4 regions of the Ruegeria sp. HKCCA5463 genome follow, and region 1 is predicted to be linked to each of the others. Evidence: riboswitches for the same ligand, from Rfam matches in the RefSeq annotation. Region 1 holds a riboswitch; each other region holds the start of a gene.
The links. Region 1 has a riboswitch for cobalamin ahead of GOW09_RS13945 (DUF1636 domain-containing protein). Riboswitches for the same ligand answer to the same signal wherever they lie in the genome.
Positions count from the first base shown of each region.

Region 1 (7,977 bases):
GGCTGCTGGCGGAGTGATGACCGATTGGCACGGGCATGCGTTGCCCCTCGATTCAGATGGCGCGGTCGTTTCCGCCGCAACCCCTGAATTGCATGCTGAACTGCTTGACCTCATCAATGTCGAAAAATGACAGTGTTGCGCAACCTTGGAAAACTAGCTCCCGCGATCAGATTTGAACAAATACAAAAAGACAAAAAGTGATCCTATCGACGTCGTGACGATTCCGACCGGCAACTCCTGCGGAGCCAGAAGAAGGCGTGACAAGATATCGGACAATGTCAACAGAATCGCGCCCACGATCGCCGAGACGATCAGCAGGTTTCGGTGCAGAGTTCCGGCGATGCCGCGTGCAATATGAGGCACCATCAGCCCGACAAAGCCGATTACACCGGCAACGGAAACGAAACTGGCCGTCGCCAACGCGGCAACGAAAAACATGCTGAACCGCAGTCCTTGAACGGGAATACCCAGTGACGATGCTGTGAAATCCCCGGTCAGCAGCGCGTCAAGCCACCGGCTGCGGTAAAGCGAATAGCTCAGGATCAGGCCCAATCCGATCAAGACAAGCGGGAAGGTTTCCCATCTTGCCAGTCCCAGACCGCCAAGCATCCAGAATATCACCGAATGCGCTGCGCGATTGTCGCCAGAGAAAATCAGGTAGTTGGTGATCGCGGAAAACAGAAAGGACACCGCCAGGCCAGCCAGGATCAGTTTTTCGGGTGCGCTCGTACGCAAGCCCTGAACCAGCGCCAGAACAATGCCGGACGCAATCAGACCACCGCAAAATGCCGCCAGCGGCAACGTCCAGATTCCCAGGACATCACCCGTGACGGTGATCACCAGAACGGCGCCGGCAGCAGCACCCGAGGACAGACCGAACAGAAACGGATCTGCCAGATCGTTTCGCGTCGTTGTTTGCAAAACGACACCAACGACGCCCAGTCCCGCACCAATCACGGCGGCAAACAAGGCACGGGGCAGGCGAAGGTCGAAGACGATCCGGTGCAAGGGCGACATGTCTCCTTCCACCAGACCGGTTCCGAGGCCGATGGCCGAAAAAACTTCGCTTATGGGGATTGGGGTGGTCCCGTAGACGATCGACAACAGCAAAAGGGCGGTCAGAACAACCGCCCCCAGCACTATCAAACGGCCCAATCGGACCATATCAATTGGTCTCCGGGTGCATCGCCTTCGCCATCTTCTCGATCGCCTCGATATTTGCCGGGCCGGGCGTCAGTTCCTCGTAACGCAGGCCAATCCAGCGCTCGTTCTTTACCGCGTCCGTTTGTGACATCACCGGGTGATCCTTGAGGAACTGGAAAGTGTCCTCTGCGCCGTTGCCGGATTGATAATCGAGCAGCACCAGAAACTCCGGGTTGGCCGCTGCCACGGCCTCCCACGACGTGCGGCCCCAGCTGGTATCCAGATCATGCGTCACGTTCTCGCCACCCGCGGCTGCGATCATTGCATCGGGAATGGCGAACTTGCCAGCGGTGAACGGAGCATCGGCCGGTCCGTCCAACAGGAATACGCGGGGCTTTTCCAGATCGGCTGTTTTTGCTTCGATGGCGGACAATTTGTCTTTCCAGCTGGCAACCAGCGCCTCGGCCTTGTCTTCGACCTGCATGACCTTGCCCAGACGCAGAACGTCATCAAACAACAGGTTCATGCTGGCCTCGGGGCGATCCTTGTCCAGATGCACGCAGCTTTCGGTCAGGATCATGGTCTTGATACCAAAGGGTTCCAGCGTGTCGGGCGTGACGTCACCGCCGGGTTTCATGCCATAGTACCAACCGGCGAAAAACAGATCGGGTTCGACGGCCACAAGGTTTTCAATGGTCGGGTATTTGGGGGCAAGCTCTGGGATATCGCCACGCTGAGCATCAAAATCAGGGCTTGTTTTGTACCAGCCGGTAATTCCGGTAAGCCCCACGATCTTGTCCTGAAGGCCGAGCGCAAAGGCCATATCCGCCATGTTCATGTCATGCACGACCAGACGTTCCGGCGCCGAGTCAAAAACCAGCGGTTCGCCGCAATTGTCCACGGTGACGGCTTCCGCTGCCGCGCCACCTGCCAAGCCAGCGAAAACAACCACCGGCCAAAGTTTCTGCATCATATTTAAGTTCCTGTTATTATGACAGTTTCCGTTTTCGGATATCCAGTGCGGGGATCATGCGGCCTTCGTGCTGAAAGCACAGATAATCCACGCCGAATGTCTCACGTACCCGGTCTGGGGTCAGAACTTCGACAACAGGCCCGAACCCCGTCAGACGCGTGGCTTTCATCAGCGCCACATGGGTGGCGAATTCCGGGATCATGACCAGATCATGGACGATCATGACGACCGTTACCCCCAGATCAGCAACCAGAGACAGCATGTGCCCCTTGGCATCGGGGTCCAGATGGTTGGTTGGCTCGTCTAGAAACAGCAAGGACGGGTTCTGGGCCAACGCGCGCGCGATATGTGCGCGCTGACGTTCTCCGCCGGACAGTTGACCCATCGTTTTGTTGGCAAAATGCGACAGCTCGGTCGTCGTCAGAACCCGTTCCAGATCAGCCTTGTGCTGAGCCATCGAACGTTCGCCCTGAATCGGGATTTGCCCCAGCGCAACATAGTCTTGCAGGCGCATCCGCCCGTCAGGCATTTCCTGCTGCCCGACCACAGCAATGGAGCGGGCACGTTGGCGGGCGGACAGGGTCCGAAGGCTTTGGCCTTCTATCCAAACATCACCCAAGATAACCCGTTCGATCCCGCACAGCAGTTTCAGCAGAGTGGTCTTGCCGGCGCCGTTCGGCCCGGCGATTGCCAGAATTGATCCTTCTTCCAGACGAAAGGACACATCCTGCAACAGGATATCGCCATTAAGAGCATAGTACTCCAAATTTTCGGCAACCAGAAAACTCATGAAGCGCCACCGGACGGCAATGCGGGTATTCGCGACAAGGTCTTTGCGAAAAGGGCAGGGGGGCGGTCCGAGGCGCTGGTCCAGCCATCGTCACTGTCGCCGAACTGGGTCGCGAATTCGACCAAGGCGGACAGGTCGTGTGATGTCGTGATATCGCCAAACAGGTACTGCGCTTTTCCCGGGGCCTGAAATCCGACCGTCATGGCCCGTTCACAACCTGCCATGCAGGCCACCATTCGGGTTTCAAAACCGTCAGGCAACCGGGCATTCAGCTCGTCTTGCGCAGCCTCGGCAGACATCGCCCCCTGACATGTTGAACAGATCAGAACGTAGTGATCAGAATAGCAGGTCATAGCCATCTCCGTCGTTTGCCAGACGCAGACAGAGGGCACATACCCAGATATTACGCAAACACGCCATCAAGCCTCCTTCCGAGACGCCCCGCCTCGGGTTGGTTTATAGTGCGATGGCAGGTCTCCTGACTTGCGGGTCGTTGCTTGGCCGACCTTCCCAACCCATGCGGGTCAGTGGTGAAGTGGCGTCGCTCACCGCTTACAGTTGCGGGGGCAGTCACGGACTTGGCACATTCCAGCGCCGCACCGTGTTCCCATTTTCATCCCTTACGGAACCATCCCGCTCAGCTAGTCCGGCAATGCCAGACTTGTCAAGCGGCAGACGAAGGCGGTGGTAGATGGAATTGCAACAGCCGCGCCAGCTGTCCTGCTGCGCCAGCCCGGACCGAACGGTGTCAATAGTCTGATACAAGAAGGAAATCCGGCTCGAAATCTTTCTCGACCTTTGAAAACCGTGGAATTGGCTTTTCAAACACATTGTTCGTACGGTCGTCATTCACGGTCGATACCTCGCCAATAAGGCAATCGCCGCGCTCGGCCCAGAAAGCGTGCCAGATGTCGGGCATCAGAGTTACGCTTTACCCGGGCTTCAGCCGTACGTGCTCTTGGGGTTGCAAGGTTACAGGGCAGGCATCGCTGGGGACCGTCATCGGGTTGCTGCGGTCGACGCCACCGTTTGGATCCGGCGCATGAATTTCCAGAAAGAGATCGCCGCCGCCCCGGTTGATGATGTCTTCTGCCTTGATAATATGCCGGTGCACCGGAGAAAGCTGATTGTCTTTCGAGATCAATAGTTTTCTGCACAGAGCATCCCACGCCCGGATTTCAGATCCTTCGTCTAACCAGTGCGTAGAGTGAACGGGAATAGGTAATGTTCGTCGAAATGGCCTTGTGCGTAATCGGTAATATCCCATCCCAGCCCGCGGCTGCGGATCGTTTTGGCCAGAGGGCTGCGCATTTTCTCGGGCGACCAATCCGCAAAGGGTGGCAACACGGCGCCGAAGGGTTGAATGAACGCCTGTGCATAGGGCTTGATGTGGTTGATTTCGGATCGTTTCATCATGCCATCCCGCAGATCAAAGTTCGTGCGCCCAAGGGGGTTCCGCCCCGGCTCGGGAAACGGTTACGGCCGCCACGTCAGCGCCCAGTTCCATGGCGGCTTGCAGGCTTTCAACCGTCAATCCGCGCAGAACTGACTTGGTCAGATGCCCTGCGCGGCTGAGCTCGGTCAGAACGCCGGCGTTGAACGTGTCACCTGCGCCGATCGTATCGACCACTTCAACGGGTTTCACAGGAACCGAGACTTCGGAACCATCCGCCAGGTAACCGTGCGCCCCTTCACTGCCACGCGTGACGATGACAACGGAAGGACCCGCCTGCAACAGCACAGACGCTTTTGCGGATTCGGATTCAGCGCCCGGAATGATCCAGTCCAGGTCCTCGTCTGAAACCTTGACGATATCCGCACGCGAGATCATACGGTTCAAACGCGTCCGAAATCGGGTTTGATCCTTGATGAAATCCGGGCGGATATTCGGGTCCAGCATCACTGCCCGGTCGGAACCGTGGCGGTCCAGAAGGGCGGCATAGGCATCTGCGCAAGGTTCACACGCAAGGCTGATTCCACCGAGATACAGGGCAGAGACAGCAGGAAGCTGATCGGGCATGTCTTCGGGCAGCAACATCCGGCCCGCAGTGTTTTCATCAACAAAGCTGTAAGAAGCGTGTCCATCCGAGAGCTGCACAAAGGCAAGCGTGGTGGGACGGTCCGAGGTGATCACATGTGTCGTGTCCACATGGCTCGCTTTCAGCGCATCGATCAGTTGTTGGCCGAACATGTCCGATGACAAACCTGTCAGCATCCCTACCGGAACACCCAGACGTCCCATCGCGACGGCTGTGTTCAGAACTGCACCACCAGTATGTGGCACAAAACCAATTGCGCCCGATGCGGTCGGTTCTGAAATCATATCTATCAGCGCTTCACCACAGCACAGGATCATGTCTTGGTCCTTTTAGGTAAGAAACTTCGGTTAGTCTGGTTGCTGTCTCAGCGCATTCTTGCAGAAGTTGTTTGCGCCGATGATCCCGAACTCTGCCTGTTCAGATACGTATAGGTTCAGGGAGCGGCGCAAATCGCTGAAGCGGCCGCCGCCGTTGAACGCATCCTTGAAGTTGTCACTGAATAGCCAGCGGTTTTTCTCGGCAACGCCGCCGACGAGGAAAACGCCCCCCTCCGGCATCAAGGTGACCGCCAGATCACCCATCAAAGCACCCAGATGGGTGGTAAAAATCTGCGCGGCTTTTTCGGCGACCAGATCGGTGCCGTTACGGGCATCGTTCAGAATGTCCTTTGCAGAGCGCGCCTGAGTTCGCGCTTGACCGGCTGCCAATTCAACCGCCTGATACAGGATCGGCAGGCCGGTTCCGCTTAGGAACATTTCTGCTTCCAGCGCTAGGCTGTCCCCAAAGAAACAGCCCGGTGCGATGCGACGTGCCGCCTCAAAGATATCAACTTCGTCGCGATGGCGCGGGTACAGGCCCACGTGCCCGCCTTCGCCGGAAACCGTGTGATACCTGCCTTCGGAATATAGCAACGCACCAACGCCAAGCCCGGTTCCGGGCCCTACAACCAGCCGTGTGCCTGCGGGCGGCGTTACCTGACCCTGCAAGACCGCCACATCCGACCGGGTCACCTCGGCCACTGACCATGCCGCGGCGGTAAAATCATTTATGACAAAGGTGCGCTGCGCTCCTGTTGCATTTGCCAACTCTGTCTCCGAGAGATCCAGGTTCGCGTTGGTCAGCTGAATCGTTCCGTCCCTGACCGGCCCGGCTCCGGCTGCTACGACGGCCTGTGGGTTGGTTCCGATCTCGTCCCTGAGATCATGGAGCGCCTCCAGCAGGTTTTCCAATGTTCCTGTCGGGTGTTTCCGAAGATCTGCCAATTCGCCATTCGTAACGACGCCCAGACGTGTGTTCGTGCCCCCGATATCCGCGACCAGGTTCCAATGCTCATGCACGGCACCGAATGGTTGCGCTAACGGCTGAGAGACGCTCTGACCCTCGGACAGGGCGGATTTCAGCGCCATGAAAGACGCTTTGGGAGTTCTCACAAGTGTTTCGAAATCCACGTCCACCAGTCCAAACCTCTTCTCGTACCCGAAGGCCCATTCATAATTGTCCAGCAGCGACCAGACAAAATAGCCATTCACCGGAACACCTTGTGCCAAAGCGTCCAGCACGGCCGCAAGGTGCTTGTCGAGATAATCGATACGATCATCGTCCTGCACGCGCTCCTCACTCGCCATACCGTTTTCGGTGATATAGATTGGCAACGCGCCCGTATAGTCTTTCCTTGTTCTGACAAGAAAGCGGGTAAGGGCAGAGGGATCGATTTCCCATCCCATCTGCGTTTTGGGTAACGGTCCGGGAACCTCTTGCAGGCTTGGCCAGGCGGCGTCCGCCGGGGCAATCAATTTTCGGGTATAGTAGTTCAACCCGCACCAATCGACCTGTGTGCCGATAGTTTCAAAGTCGTTCTGCCAGCCCTTGGGCAAGTGCGGCTCCAAGCCCTCCAAGGCTGTTTGGGGATATTCCTTGTTGAAAACACCGCCAAGGAAGAACCGGTTGTAGATCGCATCGTAGCGATCTGCCGCAAGCCGCTCTTCCGCGCTGGCATCTGCTGGCTCGGACCATTCGAGGTTGAACACAGCACCCAGATTGCCCATCCCAAGACTGCGCATGGCCTGAATCGCCCGCCCGTGGGCCAACAAAACGTGATGCATTGCCCGGGCCGCGGCGCGGATATCGCGCAGACCGGGCGCATGGTGGCCTTCAAAATGGCTAAGCCAACTGACACACCAGGGTTCGTTGATCGGCGCGGCACTGAACATCCGGTCGCCGATCCGACCCATGACGACCTGCGTATAATCCGCGAACCAATCCGCGATGTCGCGATTGCACCATCCCCCCTGATCCGCAAGCGCTGACGGCAATTCCCAATGATAAAGCGTCACACAGGGGCGGATACCGCGTTGCAGCAGGGCGTCCGCCAATCGGTCATAATAATCCAGCCCCGCCTGATTGACCTGACCACGCCCGTCCGGCAGCACGCGTGCCCAGCTGGTCGAAAAACGATAACAGTCAAACCCGGCCTGGCGCACCAGATCGAAATCCTGTTCGAACCGGTTCAGGTGATCGCAGGCGACGTCTCCGTTTTCCCCGCGCACCACGTTGCCCGGCGACGCCGCAAAGGTATCCCAATGAGTTCGCCCCGCCCCGCCCTGCGCGTGGCCTTCAATCTGGTACGCAGAGGTGGCAACACCAAAGAGAAAATCTTTGGGAAAATCAGCGCGTGCGTGTTTCATGGTTGCACCTTGTTGGGCGCAGGGCCGGTTGACCTGCCCACGACCAGTTCGGCCTCCAGCAGCCGGGTTTTTACGGGATCATTCGGGGATTTGATGCGCTGGATCAACATGTCAGCCGCCATTTCACCCGCCTGACGGACGGATGAGCGCGTTGCCGTGAAAATCGGAACATCCTGCCCGTTCTTCAAATAGGACAGGTCGTCGTCATGGGCGATCACTGACACATCCGTACCCATCTCAAGCCCGTTTTCGGACAGCGCACGCCGTACGCCGATGGCAGAGATCATCGATGAACACAAAATAGCGGTCGGAGGGGACTCCAGGCGCAACATGTTCTGCGTTTCGTGA
Region 1 covers NZ_WQFL01000006.1:125,113-133,089, forward strand. The annotation lists gene GOW09_RS13925 (inositol monophosphatase family protein) at 1-130, shown strand, start outside; gene GOW09_RS13930 (iron ABC transporter permease) at 154-1,164, opposite strand; gene GOW09_RS13935 (ABC transporter substrate-binding protein) at 1,166-2,116, opposite strand; gene GOW09_RS13940 (ABC transporter ATP-binding protein) at 2,133-2,906, opposite strand; gene GOW09_RS13945 (DUF1636 domain-containing protein) at 2,903-3,259, opposite strand; cobalamin riboswitch at 3,357-3,554, opposite strand; partial or broken gene GOW09_RS13950 (D-lyxose/D-mannose family sugar isomerase) at 3,655-4,319, opposite strand; gene GOW09_RS13955 (carbohydrate kinase) at 4,336-5,262, opposite strand; gene GOW09_RS22645 (ROK family protein) at 5,293-6,351, opposite strand; partial or broken gene GOW09_RS22650 (GH1 family beta-glucosidase) at 6,328-7,629, opposite strand; gene GOW09_RS13965 (LacI family DNA-binding transcriptional regulator) at 7,626-7,977, opposite strand, start outside.

Region 2 (7,977 bases), on a different contig from region 1:
TCAGTTGTGTTTCACGATAATACGGCCTCGCATCCGCTTCGGATCAAAACGGTAGCGCAGGTCACGGAAGCTCAAACCAGAAGCCACAAGGTAGTGCATCTGTTAAAAACTTCTAATCGGATTGATCCACTTGTGCCTACCCTGCGTATCTTTTTGTAAACTGATACGTAAAGAGGCTGGAATGTTCGACGAACCCCGGGGTGTACGGAAGAAAATCGCGATTGTAGGTGCAGGCATTTCGGGACTTTCCGCCGCTTACTATCTTTCAGAAAACAACGACGTGACAGTCTATGAGGCCGAACCTCGGCTTGGTGGCCATGCCCGCACGGTGATGGCCGGAAAGAACGGGGATCAACCGGTCGATACGGGCTTCATAGTCTTCAACTATGCGACATATCCCTACCTGACCCGGCTGTTTGATGAGCTGGGCGTGCCCGTGATCGAAAGCGAGATGAGCTTTGGCGCGACAATCGACAATGGCCGCATTGAATACGGGTTGAACAATCTGCGCACACTGACCGCTCAAAAGCGCAATCTGGCGCGTCCGGCTTACTATAAAATGATCGCTGATATTCTGCGGTTTGGCAAAGAAGCCCCAGAAGCCGCCAAGGACGATGACACCACGATTGGCGAATTGGTGGACCAGCTGCGGTTGGGTCATTGGTTCCGGCACAATTATCTGATGCCGATGTGCGGTGCCATCTGGTCTACGCCGGTCGAGTTCGTGGATCAGTTCCCCGCACGCTCTTTGGTGCAGTTTTTCCGCAATCACGCTTTGCTGGCAAGTGGTCGCGCAAACCAGCATCAATGGTACACGGTCAAAGGCGGCAGCATAGAGTATGTCCGCCGGATCGACGCGGCCCTTCGTGCGCGGGGGGCAGAAATACGTCTGGCCAGCCCTGTTCAGAATGTATCCCGTGACGAGATGGGCGTCACCATCCACAGCCAGGGCGCCGTGGATCAGTTCGATGAAATCATCCTGGCCACCCATTCCGACCAGTCGCTTGCCATTTTGGGTGATGGCGCGACCCCCGCGGAAGCCGCTGCATTGGGCGCAATCCGCTACCAGCCCAATACGGCCATATTGCATTGTGACCCAGGTCAGATGCCAAAGCGGCGCGCCTGTTGGTCAAGCTGGACCTATCGTTCGCAAGCCGGAGATGTGGGGGTAACCTACTGGATGAACCGGCTTCAGAACATTCCGGACAGTGACCCGCTGTTTGTAACGCTGAACGCTTCATCAGAAATTCCCGCGGAAAAGATCTATGACCAGGTTGAATTTGCCCATCCGGTCTTCGACAAGGCCGCCCTGAAGGCGCAAGGGCAAATCCGCGAGATGCAGGGACAGAACCGAACTTGGTTTGCCGGTGCTTACAACCGGCACGGATTTCACGAAGACGGGATAGCCAGCGCGATGCATGTCGTTGCTCGAATAAATGGCGCCCCGCAAACCATCGGAGCTGACAATGGCATTCCTGGGAAAGACCCGGCCCTATCTGTTGCCGCTGAATAAGGCGATATGGCGCACAGCGTTTCTTGCACTTTCCTTGCTGATCCCTAATGGGCTGATCGCATCGCCGGTCACGGAAGAACTGAACGATGCCCAGCTGCGCGGAACCGCGACGTTCCGGTATCTGGGTTTGCCGATCTATGACGCCAAACTCTATACGCCCAAAGGTGCGCCGTTCAGTTGGAGCGAAGATATCGCCCTGCAACTGACCTATCGCAAGAACATCAAGAAGAAAGCGCTGGTCAACTCGACGCTTGACGAGATGGACCGCATCGGCCGTTCAGCACCCGTTCGCGACCAACTGAACCGGTGTTTCAAAGCCGTGGCGAAAGGGGACAGCTATCTGGCGGTTTCTGATGGTCCCGACAAGGTCAGTTTCTGGCTGAACGGGCAAAAGACCTGCACCATGGCGTATCCGGGCATCAAGCGCAGTTTCATGTCCGTGTTCCTGGGAGACAACACGCGGTCCGCGTCCTTCACGCGCAGGCTACAGGGGCGGTGATGCTCTATCCCCGGGTCAGTCTCTATGCGCTGATGCTCGCTGCGGCGGGTATCCCGCTTTATATCCACTTGCCGCGCTTTGCAGCCGTGAACCTGGGTATTGGCCTTGGGGTCATTGGTACGGTGCTGCTGGTGATCCGTTTGGTGGATCTGGTGCAGGATCCGCTGATCGGTTGGGCAATCGACCGATGGCCCGGCGGCCAGCTTGCATTTGCGGCGATGGCGGCTTTGGGGCTGGCGATCGGGTTTCCCCTGCTTTTCAATCTGCCGCAGGGTGCCAGCGTGCCGGAACTGGTCGCGATCCTGATCTTGCTGTTCTCGGCATACAGCCTGGGAACCATTCTTCTGTATGGTCGCAGCGCAACTCTGGCAAAGCGAACCGATCCGCAAGAGCTGATGACACTGGCCGCCTATCGTGAAGGCGGGCAGTTGACCGGGGTGGTCATCGCAGCCAGCGCTCCGGCCCTGTTGGTCGCTTTCGGGGCACACTCCCAAGGCTACCCCGCATTCGGAGCGTTTCTGGGGCTGCTGTCCGTTCTGACCTTGATACTGACGATCCCGATCTGGCGACGCAGACCGATCACCGGATCAGGCCTGTCCTTTGCAGGTCTGGGTCAGGCCGGTGGCTTGCGCCTTCTTGCGCTGGCTTTGGTCAACAGCCTCCCGGTTGCCATAACCTCCACCCTGTTTCTGTTTTTTGTGGAAGACCGGCTGCAACTGCCGGGCAAGGCGGGTCCTTTGTTGATCCTGTTCTTCCTGAGCGCAGGCGCGAGCGTCCCGATCTGGGCAAAGCTCAGCAACAGAATTGGCCCGAAACAGACTCTGATCATCGCCATGCCGCTCTCGATTGCCGGCTTTATCGGCGCTGCCACACTGAGTGCAGGAAATCTTGCGGGTTTTGCAATGATCTGTCTCGCCTCGGGCGCGGCGCTGGGCGCGGATATGGTCGTATTGCCGGCCATGTTCTCGATCGTCCTTACCCGGGCCGGGCTGAACGCATCAGCCGCGTTTGGCATCTGGTCCTTCGCTGGCAAACTGGGCCTCGCCCTGGCTGCCTTTTTCACTCTGCCGCTGCTGGAACGCAGCGGTTTCACCCCCGGTCAAACCAATTCCGCACAGGCGCTGGATACACTCAATCTTGCCTATGCGGTGCTGCCCTGCATCCTGAAAGTCGGAGCGTTCGGGATGGTGTTGACCCTGCCGTCCGAGGTCACAAGCAAATGAACGCTTTCACCATCATCCTTCTGGTCCTTCTGACCGCTGTCTTCATCCGCGCAAGGCTGCTGAGCTTTCGCGCGCAATCGCCGTCAGATTACAGCGGCACCGGGCCAGATTTTTCCCTGAAAAAACACCTGAACGGAGAGATCTTGTCCGAGGGCCTGATCTATGGCCCCAACGGCAAAATGTCGAACAGCTTTGTCGCGCGCATGTCCGGCGAATGGAAAGGCAACTCTGGCACGCTGACCGAGTACTTCACGTATTCCAACGGAAAACAGATGACCCGCAAATGGTACCTGACGCTGGGAACTGGCAACACATTCACGGCAATGGCGGATGATATCGTAGGCGAAGGTCGGGGCATCATCTCGGGGTCCACGGTGAAACTGACCTATCGTATCATTCTGCCAGATGACGCCGGTGGACATACGCTGGATGTCACCGATTGGATGTATCTGACAGAAACCGGCGTCATCATGAATCGGTCCGAGATGCGCAAGTTTGGCGTCAAGGTCGCGGAACTGATCGCCACAATGCGTCCAAGCCCCAGTTCTAAACCGATGCATCCAAGTGGGTCAAACGGGTATGACGCGACTTTGGAAGGGAAGCCGTTGCAATGATCACCTTTCGCTCTTTCATCGCCTGCGTCGCCATCGCAAGCCTTGCACTTCTGGCGGCCTGCTCCAGCAAACCGAAGGTACCAAAAACGTTTCTGTCGGACCGACAGTTGAACCTCGAGGAATTTTTCGAAGGCAAAACAGTGGCCTACGGTCAGTTTCAGGATGTTCTGGGAAATATCCCCCGCAGATTCACGGTTGATATCGACGGGACATGGGACGGCGAAACCCTGACCCTGGTCGAAGACTTCGTCTACGACGATGGCGCGACGGAACAGCGCATCTGGACATTGACCAAAACCGGAGAGGATACGTGGACCGGTACGGCGCCTGGCGTGCTGGGAACCGCCAGCGGGATTGAGCGCGGGGATACGTTCAACTGGAAATACAAGATCGACCTGCCGATCAAGGACGGGACCATGCGTGTCAAATTCGACGATTGGATGTGGCTGCTGGATGACGACCGTCTGCTGAACCGCGCGTATGTCTCACGCTATGGCGTCCGTCTGGGTGAAGTCATCCTGTTCTTCGAGAAGAAATAGGGCCGCCAGGACCGGTTTCATCACAAAAGTCAGTAGAAAATAAACTCGTCCACCAATGCTGTCGTCGATCCCTTGACCTCACCGGCCGTGTTTGCCCTTGGCCCGTCCGAGGCCGCGCCCTCGGCGCGTTCGCCGCCCTCGACCTTCAAGCGCGCGCGTTCTATCTGCCCCCAGAGGAAAAACAGACCATCCCGTTTTCCCATGAGGCGCGAAGGAACTGTTGTCCGCAAAACACCTGTTTTCGGTTTTGGCATCTGCTCTCTTACTGCCTCCGGTGTTTTCCACCATTTTCGGAAAACGTAATGGTTTTTCCCGAAAAAGACAATTTTTTATGGACAAAATGAGGTTTTCTACCGACCGTTGACAAGGTGGACTGACAACTCTCGCATGACGGATATTCGCCTTCTTCACCTGCCCCATTGAAAGCCAGCACTATCCCAAACGGATCAACTTCACCCAAAAGGGCTTGCTGCAAACCTCCTTCACTTGGCTTGACACTCTCTTTTCCAGCCATGCTCAGGCGACGTGCAGCGTTTCGTTTCTGATCCGAGCAGCCGGGCCTTCGCCGTCGCGGTTGGGGGACAATTAGGCGGCGCCGATGTCAGACGTGGCCGCATCCATCGCAAGGCCATCGGCCACCGCAAAACGCCATGCTGGCGGGCCTGCCACGCCCCTGTGCCAAGGACTGTGATCCCGGCGCCGTCCACGCTGCCGGAAAATTTCCATGTCTGTTTTGAAACCGGAAATGTCGCAAGCATTTCAGCGCCCAAGCGGGTAAAAAGTAGGCTGCCATCGTGAGGTGCCGCTGCTTGATTCTCAGACAGCGGAGAATTGGGAAATCGGTGTAAGTCCGGTACTGCCCCCGCAACGGTAAGGAAGGTCAGGTTCGACAATCAACCACTGGGACGAGGATCCCGGGAAGGTGTCGCAACCGGGCGCAAGCCCCTTTCAAGTCCGGAAACCAGCCTCAAAGATATGTCAAACCGCGGGTGGCGGTGGGGGCACGGATTTCGGACGTGATCCTCGCGCGCTTCCGGACGGCTCCTCCTTGTCATCTGCCCAAGCAATGCCGCGGGGCGCGGCAGGAGAGCCAGAAGTGAACAATGTCCAAAACCTGTTGGCGCGTCGAATCCCGGGCTATGCTCTGGAACGGGCCTTTTACACCGACCCCGAGATCTTTCAGACCGACCTGGAAACCATCCACTATCGCGAATGGCTCTTTGCCATTCCTGCTTGCGAACTGGTGAAAGCCGGCGACTATGTAACATACAACGTGGGTGCCTATCGCGTGATCATCGTGCGCGGCGCCGACAACCAGATCCGGGCGTTTCACAACACCTGCCGCCATCGCGGCTCGATCATATGCAAGGCGGCAAAAGGCAACGCGCCGAAGCTGGTTTGCCCATATCACCAATGGACCTACGAGCTTGACGGCTCTTTGCTGTGGGCCCGCGACATGGGGCCGGAATTTGATCCCAGGCAGCATGGTTTGAAGACGGTTCATTGCCGCGAGCTTGCCGGGTTGGTTTACATCTGTCTGGCGGATGTCGCCCCGGATTTTGACACGTTCGCCAATATCGCCCGCCCGTATCTTGAGCCGCATGATCTTGCGAATGCCAAGGTCGCCTTCGAAAGCACGATCATCGAGAACGGCAACTGGAAGCTGGTCTGGGAAAACAATCGCGAGTGCTATCACTGCGGCGGCAACCACCCTGCGCTGTGCCGGACCTTCCCTGATGATCCGGGCGTGACGGGGATCGAAGGCGGTGAAACCCCAGCCTATATGCAAGCCCATTTCGACAGGTGCCAGGCAGCGGGTATGCCATCGCAGTTCTACCTGCACGAGGACGGCCAATATCGACTGGCGCGGATGCCGCTGAAAGAAGGGGCCGAGAGTTATACGATGGACGGGAAATCCGCCGTGCGCCGTTGGTTGGGCCGGTCGCCCTTTGCGGATGCGGGATCGCTTTTGAAGTTCCACTATCCGACCACGTGGAACCACTTTCTTGCCGACCACTCGATTGTTTTCCGCGTCACGCCGATCGGCCCGACAGAGACCGAGGTCACGACCAAATGGCTGGTCAACAAGGATGCGGTTGAAGGCGTTGACTATGACGTGAAACGTCTGACCGAAGTCTGGGTCGCCACGAATAACGAAGACCGTCAGGTGGTCGAGGACAACCAGCAGGGCATCAACAGCCCGGCCTATGTGCCCGGCCCGTATTCAGCCATTCAGGAATCCGGCGTGCTGCAATTCGTGGATTGGTATTGCAACACAGTTTCGGCCCGCCTGGCGCCTGACTCCATGGCGGCGGAGTAAGGCTGATGAAAGACCTGAACACGCTTTCATCAGCCGTCTGGCAGGATGGAGAGATGCTGGAATGTGTCTCGGTCGTGCCCGAGATGCCGAACACCGCCAGCTTTTCGTTCCGTGCCCCCTCGGGGGCGCAGTTCGCCTATCACCCCGGTCAGTTCCTGACGCTCGAGATTCCGGCGCCCGGCCAGCCCGGAGGCGTTGTGCATCGCACCTACACGATCTCATCGTCGCCGTCGCGGCCGCGGTCGATCACCATCACCGCCAAAGCGCAACCCGACAGTATCGGCACGCGCTGGATGCTGGACAATCTTCAACCCGGCATGCGGATCAAGGCCATTGGGCCCGCGGGCCTGTTCACCAACGCGTTGAGCGATGCGCGCAAGTTCCTGTTTATCTCGGCTGGCTCGGGCATCACCCCGATGATGTCGATGACCACCTGTATGTGGGACGAAGGCCGCGATCTGGACGTTGTCTTCATCAACTGCGCCAAAAGGCCATCCGAGATCATCTTCCGCCAGCGCTTGGAACAGATGGCCAGCCGCACGGATGGTTTGGACCTGAAATTCGTGGTGGAAGAGCCGGACCGCTACCGCCCATGGACGGGATATCAGGGTCAGTTCAACCAATTGATGCTGGGGCTGATGGCGCCGGATTACCTTGAGCGCGAAGTCTATTGCTGCGGTCCTGAGCCCTTCATGCAAGCGGTACGCGACGCGCTGGCCGGTCTTGGTTTTGATATGAACAACTACCATCAGGAAAGCTTCGGCGCGCCGGTGGAAACCGAGGCGGATCAGCCCGAGTTGGATGACGTTGTTCTGGACGACGACAGCAGCGCCGAGATCCTGTTCGCGACCTCGGGCGTGACGGCCAAGGTTGCCGAGACCGACACGGTGCTTGCCGCCGCCCGCTCGGTTGGCCTGAACATACCGTCAGGCTGTACCTTCGGCGTGTGCGGTACCTGCAAGGTCAAGAAAACTGCCGGAGAGGTCCATATGGTCCACAACGGAGGGATCTCGGAAGACGACATCGACGCGGGGTACATTCTGGCCTGCTGCTCGAACCCGATCGGCAAGGTCGAAATCGAGGTTTAGGCGCTTCGCATCACGATCAAAGCCGCAGCGTGGCTGACACCCGCTGCGGTTTTCGGCGCGGTTTTTCTGCCCTTTGCAGAACACGGGCCGGATTGGGTCGCCGGACGTCCGGAGCTTTCCCGCCATCTCACAAACGCGGCTCAAGCATCTGCCTTTGTCTTCGCCGGCCATCACGCTATTG
Region 2 covers NZ_WQFL01000002.1:277,800-285,776, reverse strand. The annotation lists gene GOW09_RS07465 (NAD(P)/FAD-dependent oxidoreductase) at 182-1,513, shown strand; gene GOW09_RS07460 (hypothetical protein) at 1,467-2,012, shown strand; gene GOW09_RS07455 (MFS transporter) at 2,012-3,235, shown strand; gene GOW09_RS07450 (DUF3833 domain-containing protein) at 3,232-3,849, shown strand; gene GOW09_RS07445 (DUF3833 family protein) at 3,846-4,388, shown strand; gene GOW09_RS07440 (hypothetical protein) at 4,418-4,642, opposite strand; gene GOW09_RS07435 (hypothetical protein) at 4,651-4,902, opposite strand; cobalamin riboswitch at 5,169-5,373, shown strand; gene GOW09_RS07430 (aromatic ring-hydroxylating dioxygenase subunit alpha) at 5,455-6,708, shown strand; gene GOW09_RS07425 (hybrid-cluster NAD(P)-dependent oxidoreductase) at 6,714-7,796, shown strand.
Region 2: it holds a riboswitch for cobalamin, as region 1 does, so the genes downstream of both, GOW09_RS07430 (aromatic ring-hydroxylating dioxygenase subunit alpha) here and GOW09_RS13945 (DUF1636 domain-containing protein) in region 1, are expected to answer to the same signal.

Region 3 (7,977 bases), on a different contig from region 1:
TGCTGCTTCGACCTGGTTGGGACGGCATCGCGCCTGCGCGAAGCGTGCAGACTGCCTTATGCAATTTGGCCTATCCTTCTTTCTGACGTGTTCGTCAAAACGGGCCTCCGAAGGCATTGCTCCAACAACAGCCCTTGAGCAATATTATGTCTCACCATCGCCGAAAAACGAAACTTCATGACAACTCGGGAAGGATGAACTAGGACTCTAACAAAGAAAAAGTTCTGGACGTATTGTGGAACACATTGCCTTTACCTTCGAGATGGGGGTCGTTTGCACCCTGCTGGCTTTCACCGTTTTTCTGTTCGTTTCCGAGATCATAAGGATCGACCTTTCCGCCATATTGGTTCTGGTTCTCATAGGCTTGCTCAGCTACGCGCCCGGGCTGGGAAATCTGGCGGATGTCACCCTTCTGTTCGACGGCTTCGCATCCAATGCCGTCATCTCGATCATTGCGGTCATGATCGTCGGGGCCGGTCTGGACAAGACGGGGATCATGAACAAGGTGGCTGCCGTCATCCTCAAATACGGCGGCAAATCCGAAGGCAGGGTTGTACCAATCATTTCCGGCACCGTTGGCGTCATATCCTCGTTCATGCAGAATGTCGGCGCCGCTGCTCTGTTTCTGCCGGTTGTCAGCCGAATTTCCACACGGTCGGGCATACCGCTGTCGCGCCTGCTCATGCCGATGGGATTCTGCGCCATTTTGGGCGGCACCATGACGATGGTGGGGTCGTCTCCTCTTATCCTGCTGAACGATCTGATCCTGACGGCAAATGACAGTCTGCCGGCCTCTCAGAAAATGGAGCCCTTCGGCCTGTTCTCGGTCACGCCGATCGGTGCGGTTCTGATCCTGACGGGAATTGGTTACTTTCTGCTGTTGGGACGTTGGGTTTTGCCCGAGGCTGAAGGGCCTGACAATACGGGTACCGGACAAGGGACACAGGAATACCTGCAAAGGGTCTATGGCCTCAAAGCCGATGTGTTCGAAGTCGTGGTGCCCGAGGACAGCCCTTTGGTCGGCGAGATTCTGGCCGACATCAACCACGAAAACCACCTGTACATCATTTCCACCTTCTATCGCGGCAAAACCTCGATGGTTCAGGTTTTGACAGCGGAAATTGCAGCGCCGTGTCGGCTGGCCATCGTCGGCCGCCGTTGGGAGGTCGAGACGTTCGCCGAGAAATACGGGCTGACCGTTCTTCCGGATTTGGACATTTTCGTCGAAGAGTTCGCCCCAACCAATGCAGGCGTGGCCGAGGTGGTCATCACGCCCGACAGCAAGCTGATCGGCAAATGCCCCCGCGAGCTTTTGTTTCGCAAGACCTACGGGATGTCGCTGCTGGCCATTCACCGCGGCGAAGAGACGCTGAGCCATGTCGAGACCGAGGATCACGAATCCACTCAGATCGGGCTCGAAAAGTTTCAGGCGGGCGACATGCTTGTGGCACATACCAGATGGGACAACCTGATGCGGATCAAACGAGATCCGGATTTCGTCGTTGTGACGACGGACTTTCCTCAGGACGAGCTGCGGCCGCAAAAAGTCGGCTGGGCCCTGGCATTCTTCGCCATTTCGCTGTCGTTGATCCTGTTCACGGATGTCCGGCTTTCACTCTGTCTTCTTACCGGCGCGGTGGGCATGATGCTGACCCGTGTGCTCAGCGTGGACGAGGCATACCGCGCGGTCGGATGGAACACCGTATTCCTGCTCGCCTGCCTCATACCTTTGGGACAAGCCGTGCAGAACACAGGTACGGCCGCGTGGATCGCGCAGCAGATCATGATAATTCTGGACGGCTGGCCGCTCTGGTCGCTGCAAACCGGCATCGCCGTTCTGGCGACGGCCTTTTCTTTGGTCATGTCCAATGTGGGGGCCACGGTTCTGCTGGTGCCTCTGGCGGTATCAATTGCGGTGGCGGCGGGTGGAAACCCGGCCGTCTTTGCCCTGACGGTCGCTATATCGACATCGAACAGCTTCATCATCCCAACCCATCAGGTAAACGCGTTGATCATGGGTCCGGCCGGATACAAGGTGATGGATTTCGTCCGCTCCGGCGGAATAATGACGGCGCTGTTTCTGGTCGTCTCGCTGCTCATGATAAACGTCATCTATTAGTATTAGCGCAAGAGGATCCGGGGGGTTCGGTGGTCTTTTCTCATCATCTGGACAGGTTCAGTCAAGGCACCCGTTCACCATAGTCTACGCCCCTTGCTAAGATACCGTTCGTCGCCGGGCCCACCTCAGGCTGGGTCCCGGCACACCATGCCGCCCATCGACGCCCACAGGTCGCTTTCCATGCCTCTGCATCATTGTTGCGCGCGACTCGCTTGACAAGCAGGCCAGCGGTGCCGCATGTCCCTTTCGTTGGTGTCGGTGAGAGCCGATGAAAAGGGAATGCGTCAACGGTCTTGCCGCCAAACGCAGCCGCCCCCGCGACCGTGAACGGAGAGGATGCCCAATGCCACTGGCCCGAAAGCCGGGAAGGCGGGACATCCGACAGAGGCCCGCCTCTGGCATCCGCAAGCCGGGAGACCTGCCAACAACCGAAGTTGAAACCGGGCGGGGTGTTCCGGTGTCGGGTCCATGACCACTCGTGGCCCGCATGAAACCCCGTCCCCCGCGAAGAGGATTTGGGGGGATGAGAGACATGACCGAGACCGCACCAGTCGAGTTGCTGGTCTGTACTACCTGCCGTCGCGGCCTGCCTGTCGAAGATGATGCGCAACGCCCGGGCGCTTTGTTGCACAAGGCCCTGGAACAGGCAGACCTGCCCGACGGTGTCACCCTGCAAGCCGTTGAATGCCTGTCAAACTGCGATCAAGGCTGTTCGATCGTGTTGCGCGGGCCGGGCCGCTGGACCTTCGTGTATGAAAACCTGAACGAAACAGATCATGTCGACGTCATCGTCGACGGCGCGACCAAGTATCTGGCCACGGAAGATGGTTTGGTGAAATGGCGCGAACGCCCCGAACATTTTCGCAAGAACTGTGCCTCGCGCATTCCCCCCATTGGAGCCTGACATGTCGAACCTCGAAAAACTCCCCGTCACAGTGATCACCGGCTTTCTGGGCTCGGGCAAGACCACTTTGGTGCGTCACCTGATGCAGAACCCGCAGGGCAAGCGCCTTGCCGTCGTAGTCAACGAGTTCGGCGATGTAGGCGTCGATGGCGACATCCTGAAATCCTGTGCCATTCCAGATTGCCCGGCGGAAAACATCATGGAACTGGCCAATGGCTGCATCTGCTGCACCGTGGCAGATGATTTCATTCCCACCATCGAGGCCCTGATGGCGTTGGAGCCGCGCCCGGATCATATCCTGATCGAAACCAGCGGTCTGGCCCTGCCGAAACCGCTGCTCAAGGCATTCGACTGGCCTGACATCCGCTCGAAGATCACCGTCGACGGCGTGATCGCCTTAGCCGATGCCGAGGCTGTGGCCGCAGGCCGTTTCGCGCCCAATGTCGAAGCGGTGGACGCCCAGCGCATGGCCGATGACTCGATCGACCACGAAACGCCCCTGTCCGAGGTGTTCGAGGATCAGATCTCGTGCGCCGACATCATCCTGCTGACCAAGCCCGACCTCGCCGGCCCCGAAGGCGTGGCCAAAGCGCGCGAGATCATCGCCGCCGAGGCGCCGCGCCCCCTGCCCGTCGTCGAAGTGGCCGAAGGTGCCGTGGACGTGCGCGTTGTGCTGGGTCTGGAAGCCGCCGCCGAGGATGACATGGACGCCCGACCCTCGCATCACGACGGCCATCACGATCACGAGCATGACGATTTCGAAAGCATCATCGTCGAGCTGCCCGAGCAGACCGATCCGGCCCAACTGGTCGCCAATATCGAACGCCTCGCCAATGAACTGAACATCCTGCGCGTCAAAGGGTATGCCGCCGTTCAGGGCAAACCCATGCGCCTGCTGGTCCAGGCAGTGGGTGCCCGCGTGCGTCACCAGTATGACCGCCCGTGGGAACCCGGTGAAGACCGTCGTTCGCGTCTGGTCGTCATCGCCGAGCATGACGATATCAAAGAGGCGGAAATCCGCGAAATCCTCGTGGGTGTGCGTGAGGCTGCCGAGTAAGACCCATGCACGTCGTCTTCCGCGAAAGCCACGGGCTCGAGGAAACCGAGACCCCAACCGATCTGGGCCAGAGCCCGGCGGATCTGGTGGTGCTGTCGTTTTCGGACAGCGATCTGGGGGCTTTCGCGGCGGGCTGGCATCGCGGCGGCGGACCGGAAGGGCGAATGCCGACCCTGCGGCTGGCGAATTTGACGGCGTTGAAACACCCGTTATCGGTCGATACCTATGTCGAGCAGACGATGGAGGGCGCCAAGGGCATTCTGATCCGTCTGATCGGCGGCGTCCCCTACTGGCCTTATGGGTTGCAGCAGGTTTTGGCCCTGGCGCAGGCCAAGGGCATCGCACTGGCGGTGCTGCCCGCCGACGGGCGCGAGGACACGCGGCTGGATGACTATTCCACCCTGCCGGTCTCGACCCTGCGGCGTCTGGCGCATCTGTGCGATACCGGCGGCGAGGTCGCGGCACAGGCGGCGCTGGCGCAGATGGCTTTGGCGGCGGGGCTTTATGCCGGTCCGGTGATGGGCGCCAAGACCTTGCCCGAATGTGGCGTGTGGTGTCCGGATCGCGGCGTAATCCCGGTGGAAACCGCGTTCGAAAGCAAGGCCAAACGAATCCTCGTCACCTTTTACCGCGCTTACCTGACCTCGGCAGACACCGCCCCGATCGCCGCCCTGATCCGCAGCCTGCGCGCCCGTGGATACGCGGCGGTGGGCATGTTTGCCCCGTCTCTCAAGGCGCCCGTGGCCGCCGACTGGTTGCGGGACCAGGTTGTTGCGCTGAACCCATCGGCCATTGTCAACGCCACCTCGTTTTCGGGAAAAGGTGCGTCGGGAACGTCGCCTCTGGACGCGGCAGGCGTGCCGGTGTTTCAGGTCGCTCTCGCCACCTCGCGCCGCAAAGCCTGGGCCGAGGCGGAACGCGGTTTGTCCCCCGCCGATCTTGCCATGCATGTGGTACTGCCCGAGGTGGATGGACGGATCTCAGCAGGAATCGCGTCTTTCAAGGAACCCGGCAAACGCGATCCGCATCTGGAATACGCGCGCTTTGCACATCGGCCCGAACCGGACCGGATCGAAGCAATCATCGACCGTGTATCGGGCTGGCTTGCACTGAACGACAAACCCAAGGCAGATCAGATTCCTGCGTTGGTCCTGTCCACCTATCCCGGCAAAGACTGGCAGATGGCCCATGCGGTTGGCCTCGACGCGCTGGCCTCGGCCGAGGCGATGCTGTCCGATCTTGACAAAGAAGGCTATGACATCGCGACAGGCGAGCCGATTGCCGACACTCTTCTGGACGCACGGATTTCGTGGTCGCTTGGGGATTATCAGGATGCGCTTGCGGAATTGCCCGAGACCCTGCGCGCTGATCTGCACGCCGTTTGGGGCGCGCCCGAAGATGATCCGGCCTGTGCCGATGGTGCCTTCCATTTCACCGCGCTTCGGCGCGGCAAGGCGCTGGTCGCGCTGCAACCCGAACGCGGCACGCCCGAGCTGCGAGATGACGACTATCATGACCTCTCGCGCACCCCGCGCCACGGTTATGTCGCCTTCTATCTGTGGCTGCGCAAAGGGTTGGGTGCCGATGCGCTGATCCATATCGGCGCGCATGGAACGCTGGAATGGTTGCCCGGAAAATCGGTCGCCTTGTCTGCCGATTGTTGGCCCGAGGCGCTGATCGGCGATCTGCCGGTGATCTACCCGTTTATCGTGAACGACCCGGGCGAGGCCGCGCAAGCCAAGCGCCGGATCGGAGCCGTCACGCTGGGCCACATCCCGCCCCCGATGAAGGAAAGCGGCACGCCGGATCGGATGGTGCGGCTTGAATCGCTGCTGGATGAGTTTTCCAACGCCGACGGGCTTGACCCCAAACGCCGCGACCGCTTGCAGGAAGATATCCGTGATGAGGCGCAGGCGATAGGGCTGGAAAGCGATCTTGGCCTCGATCAGGCAACCTGCACCGCCGAGGCCATCACCCGCATCGACCGCTTTGTCTGTGACATCAAGGAAAGCCAGTTTGGCGACGGGCTGCACATCTTCGGGCGTGTGCCCGAAGTGACGGGCAGTTTCGATCCGGCTCCTTCGGCCCACGCCGAACGCGACGCGCTGATCAAAGCGCTCGAAGGCAAGCGGATTGATGCCGGGCCTTCAGGGTCCCCCTATCGTGGCCGGTCAGATGTTCTGCCCACCGGGCGGAACCTTTACACCACCGATCCGCGGTCGGTTCCGACCCGTGCGGCCTATGCTCAGGGTGTGAAACTGGCCGAAGAACTGGTGCGGCGCCATCTTCAGGAAGAAGGCGATTACCCGAAGGGGCTGATCGTCGATCTGTGGGGGTCAGCCACCATGCGCACGGCGGGCGAGGAATTCGCCATGGCCCTGCACCTGCTGGGCGTCAAACCCGTGTGGGACAAAGGGTCCGAGAGGGTTTCCGGCATCGAGGTTCTGCCGATCACCGACCTGAGCCGCCCGCGTCTGGACGTGACCTTGCGGGTTTCGGGCCTGTTCCGGGATGTTTTCCCGACGCTGTCCGCTTTGTTTGGCCAAGCGGTTCGCGCATTGGCCGCGCGCGATGAGGCAAGGGATTGGAACCCCTATGCCGGGCAGGAGCCGGCAGCGCGGGTCTATGGACCTGCGCCCGGAAGCTATGGCGTCAATATGACCGAACTTTCCGAAGTGTATACCGACGAGGCCCGTGCGCAGGCCGGTGAAGCGTGGCTTGAGGCCAGCTCTTTTGCATTGGAAGGCGAACACATCTCGCAGGACAAGGACGGCATCACCCAACGCGTTGCAAATGCGGACAGCTTTGTCCACTTGCAGGACCTGACCGAAACCGATCTTCTTCTGGCCAACGATTATGCCACACACGAGGCGGGTTTTGCCGCCGCCAAGAAGATCGCCGGCGGAACCGCGCAGCTTTACCATCTGGACAATACCAACCCCGAAAATCCGCGTGCCCGTACTTTGCGCGAAGAAATCAGCCGAGTCGTCCACGCCCGTGCCGCCAACCCCGGCTGGATCGCCGGGATGCAACGCCATGGTTTCCGGGGGGCGGCTGAAATCGCGGCAACGCTGGATCATATGGCTTCTTTCGCGCATCTGTCTGGCACGGTCGCACCACATCTTTTTGACCTCTACCACGATGCCACTCTGGGCAACGAAGAGGTCGACGCGTTCCTGCAAGAGGCCAATCCCAAGGCGCGCCAGGCCATGCAGGACCGGTTCCGCGCGCTGCTTGAGGCCGGGCTTTGGAACACGCGCCGGAACTCTATCCGGGCTGATCTGGAGGGATTGAGATGAGTGCACCAATTGTTCAGGGCTGGTGCCCGGGCGCCCATCGTCCGATGATGTCCGGTGACGGTCTGGTCGTCAGGGTCAGGCCCCGGCTGGCGCGTCTGGAGGCCGATCAGGCACTGGGACTGTGCGATCTGGCGGACCGCTTTGGCAACGGCTCGATCGATTTGACCAATCGCGCCAATCTGCAATTGCGGGGCGTGGAAGAGGAAGACCATCAGCCTCTGCTCAAAGAGCTTGCCGCGCTGAACCTGCTGGATGCGGAACCCGGTATCGAAATACGCCGCAATATTCTGGTTACGCCGCTCTATCAGGCGGGCGATTTGACTGCTCGACTGACCCATGAACTGATTGATCGGCTTGTGGAGCTGCCGGCCCTGCCGGCAAAGTTCGGCTTTGCAATCGACACGGGCCGCGAACGTCTGCTGGCGTCGGATTCGGCTGATATTCGTCTGGAAACCGGTGCAGGCGGCCTGATCCTGCGCGCCGATGGCTGCGAAACCGGGCGGAGCGTGACCGAGACCGACGCCATTGACCACGTGATCGCGCTGGCAATGTGGTTTGCCGAAACCTACACACCCGAGACACGCCGCATGGCGCATGT
Region 3 covers NZ_WQFL01000007.1:62,481-70,457, reverse strand. The annotation lists gene GOW09_RS15175 (SLC13 family permease) at 263-2,119, shown strand; cobalamin riboswitch at 2,353-2,560, shown strand; gene GOW09_RS15170 (DUF1636 domain-containing protein) at 2,652-3,023, shown strand; gene cobW (cobalamin biosynthesis protein CobW) at 3,025-4,080, shown strand; gene cobN (cobaltochelatase subunit CobN) at 4,086-7,379, shown strand; gene GOW09_RS15155 (cobalamin biosynthesis protein CobG) at 7,376-7,977, shown strand, end outside.
Region 3: it holds a riboswitch for cobalamin, as region 1 does, so the genes downstream of both, GOW09_RS15170 (DUF1636 domain-containing protein) here and GOW09_RS13945 (DUF1636 domain-containing protein) in region 1, are expected to answer to the same signal.

Region 4 (7,977 bases), on a different contig from region 1:
GGCGGGAACCGATCTGACAGGTCTGAAAGAGTTGCAGGCGCAACTGGCCCTTGAAACGCAATCGGTCGCCGCCGGTCGGGACAAGGCCATAGACACGGCGACGGATCTGACCAAAGAGCTTGTCGGCAAGGCCACTGAACTGGCGGGCAAAGGGCAAGAGATCGCCGCGGCCCGCAAAGAGGAAGAAGCCAAAAAGCAAGCCGCCGAGAAGAAAAAGACAGCTGCCGACAATGCCGCAAAGCTCAAGGGGTTTGAGGATATCGCCAAGAACGCCTCGGGTGTTTCTGCGCTGATCGGCGGGCAACCGGATGGCAACCGGGCGGCCTTCACGCAAAACCTGTTCAAGGATTTCCCCGGCGGTGCTGCCGCTCTGGCCAATCCCTCCAACACGTTGCTTCTGGCCAAGCTTTTCGGGGCCTTTACCAAAGCCAATACGGATGCGGATGACGGCAGCGCAACCAAGGCCGGCAGCCAATCCGTTCTGGATTTCCTCAATGGCCTGAGCGCCCCTGCGGAGGACGACGATGAGTGACACCAGCACGAATGCAACCGCCGAACCCGGTATCGATGAAAGCCTTGCCGAGGCCATCATCAATATTCTCGAAACCACCAATTCTCCGGCGATACAGCGCGCCCGAGAGGTTATAGCCCACAGGCTGGCCATCGCTGGCGACATTGCCCCATCCCGCATCCCTGCCCCGCGCAACATCACCGAGATCGGCGGCTACATAAATCTGCTCAGCGAGTATGGAGAGGCCGAACAGCGCGCGCGCATGATCGCGGCCGCTCTGGGCATAGCAGGGCCGCAGATTTCGCTGCCACAGCCCGGTGCCGTTCCACCGTTGTCCTTTGTCACACGTGACGGCGCCCGACCTGCGGGGCCGCAACAACCCAGCTTCCCGTTGACCCATACGATCCGCAGCGACTTTGTTCCGGCCTTTGACAATGCGGTGCAGGAAATCACAATCCGCGGTGGCGCGGTTCCGATTTTGACACCTTTCAGGGTCCTGCCTGCTGCGGGGTCTGCACCCGCAACAGACGGCTCTGCGCAGCTGGCTTTGATCGGTCGTACACTCAGCCTGGCGCCAACAGCGGCTTTGCACGCCGTGGCAACCGACCCTTTGTCGCTCAGCCGTCCGACGGCTGGTGGCGGGTTCGAGGTTATGGCTCGGGTCATCGACGCCGCCGCTCCGATCGCCGGAACCATCGCGGCGGCGAACTGGACAAGTTGGGAGTGCGACACCACTGCCTGTACCGAAGTCGACAGCAATGATGCGCGCTTTGCGCTCACGCCGCTGCTGAACGCCGCCGGGTGGCACCAGCCCGCTGATCCCGGAAATCCGACCAGTCTGTCAAATCCCGGAACCTGGGCGGAATGGCGCAACATCACCGGGCTTGTGCCGGGCGTCACGCGGTTTGCGGATGAGCTGCAACTGCTTTATTCCGCTGAAATGCTCATTACCTCGCCGGTCTTCAATCAACTGGACAATGTCTGGACAGGAAGCGAGTTCGCTGCGCCATAGCACGGCTGCCTGAAACGCACGAAAGTGATTTGGCAATGCGCCCTTCATGAGGTTCAATGCATTCAGGAGGTCAGCCATGCAAAACCCCGAGCGTTTCGAGAAATTCTATTTCGCCAAAGTCGGCATGGGCGAAGCCTGTGGCTGTGCCGAGCGGATAATCGACGTGTTCGAATTCAACCGCAAAGGCGGTGCGCAATCCAGGCAACCTGTGAAACAGGACAGGCGCAGACGCGGGTCCTTTCGGGCATGGGCGGTCAAATATGGGCTGATGAGCCGCAGACGCACATAGCCAAGGCCTGACGACGCGCAAGGTTCGCTTTCCGTTTCATGGCGTGGCTCAGGCGGTATGATTGCATTTCTGAAACCACCATGTCCGGTTGCCACGAGAACAGGTCAGACCGGCACCAGCTTCCCGTCGCGAAGATCCAGTTCATCGGGCGCCAGTTCCAAGCGGAACGCCGGCGAATGACTGACAAGCAAAATCGCCTGTGGCAACGCGCGCAGGATTTCCAGCAGGCGCGCTTCGTTTTTCGTATCCAACGCATTCGTCGGTTCGTCCAGCAACAGCACTTCGGGTTCCATCGCCAGAACCGTCGCCAGGGTCACCAGACGCTTTTCTCCGCCTGACAATTTATGGGTAATGCGGTTCTTCAGGTGCATCAGGTCCAGATCGCCCAGTACTTTGTCGACGATGGCAAGTGCTTCGTCACGGGTCTTGCCCAGATTGAGCGGACCAAAAGCAACGTCTTCGGCGACGGTCGGGCAGAACAGCTGATCGTCCGCATCCTGAAATACAAGCCCCACCCGGCGGCGGACCTCATGGAAATCAGCCTCTTCCACGCGTTGCTGACCAAAAACGGTGACGGTGCCTGAACACGGGCGCTGCAACCCAAGCAAAATCCGCAGGAGCGTCGATTTCCCCGCTCCGTTCGGGCCTGTCAGGGACAGGCGCTGCCCCGCGCTCAGGCTCAGGCTTGCCCCGTCCAGAACGGGTGGCTGGCCGGGGTAGGAAAAACAGATGTCTTCAAGCGCGATCAGTGTCATGCGAATTCCAGAACGATCAGACCCAGGCAGAGACCGCTGAAACCTGCCGCGAACACAATGTCCGCACGGGTCAGGGCAAATTCCTGAAGCAACGGCATACGCCCGGAAAACCCCCGGCACTTCATAGCGGCCAGGATGCGTTCTGATCTTTCGATCGCGCGCACAAGCATCATACCCACAAGGTAGCCAAAGCTGCGATATGTGTGCCAGTTTGTTGCTGGCCGAAAACCACGCACCTTCATGGCGGCGCGCAGCCGCAGGTATTCTTCGCGCAAGACCTCGATATACCGGATCGTGAACATCAGCAGGTAAACCAGCTTTTCGGGGCACCGCAGACGATGCAGGGCGTGGCCCAGTGTAACCGGCTCCATCGTCCCGACCAAAACCAACAGGGACAGGATCACGGCATTGGCGGTCAAGGCAATCTCGACCGCTTTCCAAAAACCCTGCCAGCTTGCGGAGAATCCCCAAAGCGTGAACATCGGATCCCCGGGCATGGAAAAGGGCAACAGGACCAGCATGAACAGGATGAACCCATCCATCATGGCCATTCGCTTCAACGTCTTTCGCCGCGGCAGACGTGAAACTATCAGAAGCGAAAGCGACACTGTCAGCGCCGCGCAGAGCGCGCCGAGGGATGACAGCGCCACGGTCACGACCGCAAAAACAACTGCCATGACGATCCGCATCCGAGGATCCAGCAGGCTGATCAGACCTTCTGGTCCGTCACCGGCTTCGGACAGTGTTTTTTCCTTGTGCCCCAGAACGTGTGCCATCAGGAGGCCAGCTTGCGGCGGGCCGCCATGTAAAAGCCCAGACCAAACAGACCAACGATGTACCCGATCCCGCCAAGGATGGTTTGCAGGTCATTCTGTTCGCGATAGGCCGCAATCTCGCGCCTGAGCGGGCGCAATTCGTTACGTACGGCCTTGGCGATAACCTGCTGCTCTTCGGCGCTGAGAGACGCCGCCGAACCGCTGGCCTGCGTCACAGCAGCCGAAGATGAGCCACCGTTTTCTGCCACGGCAACGCCCATGATCCGCGCGACATCTTCGGCAGACATCGTGACTTCGGCCACATGCCCGGCGCCAAGGTTGGCAAAGAAGGTGTGCGCCACGGCCGAGGTCGGCGTGTAGACAAAAAAACCGTCCGCATCCGTGACCGATCGACCCAGCTCGGCCCCATCCGGGCCGGTGACAATGACCTCGGTGCCGTTTGCCATGTCGCCGTTAGAAAAGCCAATTTCGCCCTCGATGACGTCTCCCGACTCGAAAACGCCGGCTATGACCTTGTGCGCCAGGGCAGGCACAGGTGCGCAGCACACGGCCAATATGACAACCAGATGCTTCATGTGGCTGCTCCTCTGAAAAACAGCTCGGGCTTGACCTTGCGCGCCAACAACACGGCGAACCCGGTCAAAATCGCCTCGATGGCCATGACAGGAATATGGGCGAAGAAAACAAGCTTGGCGGCAGGCAGAAATTCATCCCCCGACAGCGCCAAGGAAAACGCGACCATGCCGGTTGTCGCCGCAATCGCAAATGCGCCGCCGACGCCCCCCCAAATTGCACCTTGCAAAGGCGTTCCACGCGCGATCAGACGACCGAACAACATTCCGGCCACCACTGCGGGAAAGGCGATATTGACGGTGTTGATCCCCAACACCGTCAACCCGCCAAAGCCGAAAAAGACCGCCTGTAGCAAAAGCCCGACGAACAAAGCCGGGAATGCGGCCCAACCAAGCAGCAGCCCGGCCATGCCGTTGAGGATCAGATGGACCGACGACGGACCAATGGGCACGTGGATCAAGGATGCCACGAAGAAACTGGCTGACAGCACGCCCGCAGTGGGGATGCGATCAAGATCCAGAGACCTGAGACCCATGGCGATCCCGCCCGCGGCGGCTATGGCGCCGCCAATTACAACCGGGTTGGAAAGGGCTCCGTCGACGATGTGCATTTGGGGTTACTCCAGATCCCAGGCACGAATCCAGATGACCGCATCCTGGCTGAGTTCTTTGCCCTCATGTTCGGTTGCCGGACCGGAACCAAGGGCGGCGAAACCCCAGTAACCGGCTTTCGGAACGCCGAACGAAAAGTACCCGTTGTCGTCAGATATTGCGACCACCGCACCACCCGGCATAGGAGACGCTTTCGGTGCAGAAACGGCCGAACTTTCCATGTCGGGTTCGGCGGCCATGTACTCGATCTCGATCTCGGCCCCCGCAACCGGCTGACCATCAGCCAGCACACGGCCCGTGAAAGTCGAACCCGCGATGATGTTGGTCGGCTTGTTCAGCGGGATAATCTCGGTCGGCAGACCCACGGGATTCATCCAGTCGGTCGGCAATTCGTTGCGGTTCAGGAAGGCTTTGGTGAGCTGTTGGATATAAATGTCTTCGGATTCCTCATAATAAGGCTGAGGAACCGTCACCAGCACATAGTCGCCCGAACGTTTGACCGGGACACTGCCCTTGAACGCCGCACCCTCGTTTTCCCCGCCAGTGAACCGGATAGGTTCCAGCGTGTCCAGCAAATCGGTCTTTTCACCGTTGTGGATCACATAGAATTCCTGCGGCTTTTCCAGATCCATGACATGGCCATTCTCGAACGGATGCCAGAAAATCAGTTTGACCGGTACATCGCCCGGTTTCTCGATCATGGTGTCGGTGGTGTATTCCAAAAGGAAATGCGCATTTGCTATGGCAGGAAGAGCCACCGCGGCAGCGGCTGCGCTGAGCAGCGTTTTCATGAACAGTCGTCCTTGTCCCGTCGCGCCAATCCCGGCGCGAAATTCGTTTTGACCACGGGACATTCAACGCCAAATTACCCTTTTCAGGCATCCTGGTCCGACGCACATCCCGTCGCCGATTAGGAGTGCCCCTTGTGAGGGCACATGTCCGGCAGGTATCCTGACTTGCGGGTCAAAGCGTCGGACTGGCCTTCCCGGGCAACCCCCAGTGGCGTTTCAGCCCTGCTCGCCGCTTACAGTTGCGGGTGCAGTTGCGGAATTGGGCCTGAGCCCGCACCGCATTCCCTATTGATTCCAGAGCAAGCCCCGGAACCGGACATGCCGAGCGGCTTGCCAGACAACTCAGCCCTCCGTCAACGAAAATGTGTTACGGCCATCGAAAATAATGAGCTCGGCAGTTTGCGAGAGTGAACCAGTTTGTGAAATATCCAAGGCAACAAGGTGATTTCACATCTAAGCTTCTGAAAGATACCTTTCCGACAACGGCAGGCTCGCCGCGCCCAGTGAGCGTGCTTCCGGGCCCACGGTCCCTGCCAGCACGGCAGGGCGCTCGAGACCGGTCAGGTTAAGCTCAGACAGTTTGTCTTCGACCATTTCAACCAAACGCGCCTTGATGTCCTGCGGCATCCAGCCGTCAATCTTCACGCATTCGAAATCTATCAGGCTACAGGACGAGACAATCGCATAGGCAATCCCACTCGCCGTCTGTTTCAACCAGTATTCCAGTTGAACTTTTGGCACATCCCAACGCTGGGTCGTTTCCCAAATGGAATGCGACGTGACACCTGCTGTGGTGATTGCACGCTCGAGCACATACAGGCTGGCCACGTCGATAAGGGGTCTGACACCACCGGCATCATCTGGCACAGGCAAGGGGCCGATTGCGCCCGCGTTTCCACGTCCCGAAAAGATTGCGCCATTGAGGACCACACCGCCGCCAATGAAAAACCCGATATAGAAGTACAGGAAATCCCTGGGCCCATCGGCTGGACCGAATACCAATTCCGCCCCACAAGCCGCAGTGGCGTCATTTTGCAGGAATACCGGAATATCGAGGCGCCGCGCCAGGTCAGCCTTCAGGTCTGATACGCGCCACGGGTCCATTTCTTCCTGAGGAACCTGAAGGGTCTGGGCCCAGTCCCATAGGTAGAACGGCATGGCAATCCCAAGTCCCGCAATCCTGCCTTTGGCCTCAGGCGACATGGATGATATCATTTTGCCCAGACTCTCAGTGGAAAACTCCAAAGTGGCTTTCGGCGTTGGATAGTCATAGGTTCGCCGATCGCGTTGCCGCACATTTCCGACAAAGTCAGTCAAAACCAACTCGGCACTGCGACGCCCCACCTTGAGCCCAAAGAAAAAGGCACCATCCGGGTTAAGTCGCATGGGAACGGAAGGTTGCCCGACTTTCCCGCGGACCGGTTCGCCGCGCAAAAGCAAACCATCCTTCTCCAACAGCCGCATGATGACGGAAACGGTTTGTGCCGACAGTCCTGTCATGCGCGCGATCTCGGACTTCGAAAGGGCCTGGTGACGCCGGACAAGCGACAATACAAGCCGTTCGTTCCGGGCCCGCATCCCGCTTTGGTTGGTTCCGCGCACCTCTGACCCGTGCAGGCCAATCGAATTTTTCCGAGATGAATTTTCCGGCACGACCACCCCTTTCCTGTTGAAGAATGAGAAAGCCCGCCCGCCCTGTCAATAATAAATAAGAGTGATTTATTTATTGACTCAAAATTCGAATCTTGTGATTGTTTCTTATGGGGTCAGGATTTTTTGCCTGATCGCCCTCGTGCCCTACTCGGCATAGAAAAAACTGGGAGGATAATCGATGAAACTTGCAAAACTTGCGGGTGCTGCTGCGCTCGGGGTTACTGCCATGGCTGGCAGTGCAATGGCGGAAGGCGAAACTGTTTGCCTGATCACCAAGACGGACACCAACCCGTTCTTTGTCAAAATGAAAGAAGGTGCGACTGCAAAAGCGGAAGAGCTGGGAATGACGCTCAAAGCCTTTGCGGGCAAAGTTGACGGTGACCATGAAACGCAGGTGCAAGCCATTGAGACCTGCATTCTGGACGGCGCCAAGGGCATTCTGCTGACGGCCTCGGACACATCATCCATCGTTCCGGCCGTGAAGCAGGCGCGGGATGCAGGTGTTCTGGTTATCGCTCTGGATACGCCGCTGGAACCCATTGACTCGGCTGACGCGACCTTTGCCACGGACAATTTCCTGGCCGGGCTGCTGATTGGACAATGGGCAAAAGCCACGCTGGGCGACGCGGCCAACGACGCCAAAATCGCGACACTGGATCTTGCCGTCAGCCAGCCGACAGTGGATGTGCTGCGCAATCAGGGTTTCCTGCAAGGCTTCGGTATCGATCTGGCGGACCCGAACGTGATCGGCGATGAAGATGACCCCCGTCTGGTCGGGAGTGATGTCACCGCCGGCAACGAAGAAGGTGGTCGCCGCGCGATGGAAAACCTTCTGGCCAAGGATCCGACGATCAACGTTGTTCACACCATCAACGAACCTGCGGCAGCAGGCGCTTATGAAGCGCTGAAAGCCATCGGGCGCGAAAATGACGTGCTCATCGTTTCCGTGGACGGAGGCTGCCCGGGCGTCCAAAACGTTGCCGACGGTGTGATCGGCGCGACGTCG
Region 4 covers NZ_WQFL01000016.1:18,822-26,798, reverse strand. The annotation lists gene GOW09_RS21490 (hypothetical protein) at 1-532, shown strand, start outside; gene GOW09_RS21485 (hypothetical protein) at 525-1,523, shown strand; gene GOW09_RS21480 (hypothetical protein) at 1,600-1,812, shown strand; gene GOW09_RS21475 (energy-coupling factor ABC transporter ATP-binding protein) at 1,917-2,567, opposite strand; gene cbiQ (cobalt ECF transporter T component CbiQ) at 2,564-3,343, opposite strand; gene GOW09_RS21465 (cobalt ABC transporter permease) at 3,343-3,918, opposite strand; gene cbiM (cobalt transporter CbiM) at 3,915-4,526, opposite strand; gene GOW09_RS21455 (DUF4198 domain-containing protein) at 4,533-5,318, opposite strand; cobalamin riboswitch at 5,451-5,650, opposite strand; gene GOW09_RS21450 (ROK family transcriptional regulator) at 5,772-6,896, opposite strand; gene GOW09_RS21445 (sugar ABC transporter substrate-binding protein) at 7,150-7,977, shown strand, end outside.
Region 4: it holds a riboswitch for cobalamin, as region 1 does, so the genes downstream of both, GOW09_RS21455 (DUF4198 domain-containing protein) here and GOW09_RS13945 (DUF1636 domain-containing protein) in region 1, are expected to answer to the same signal.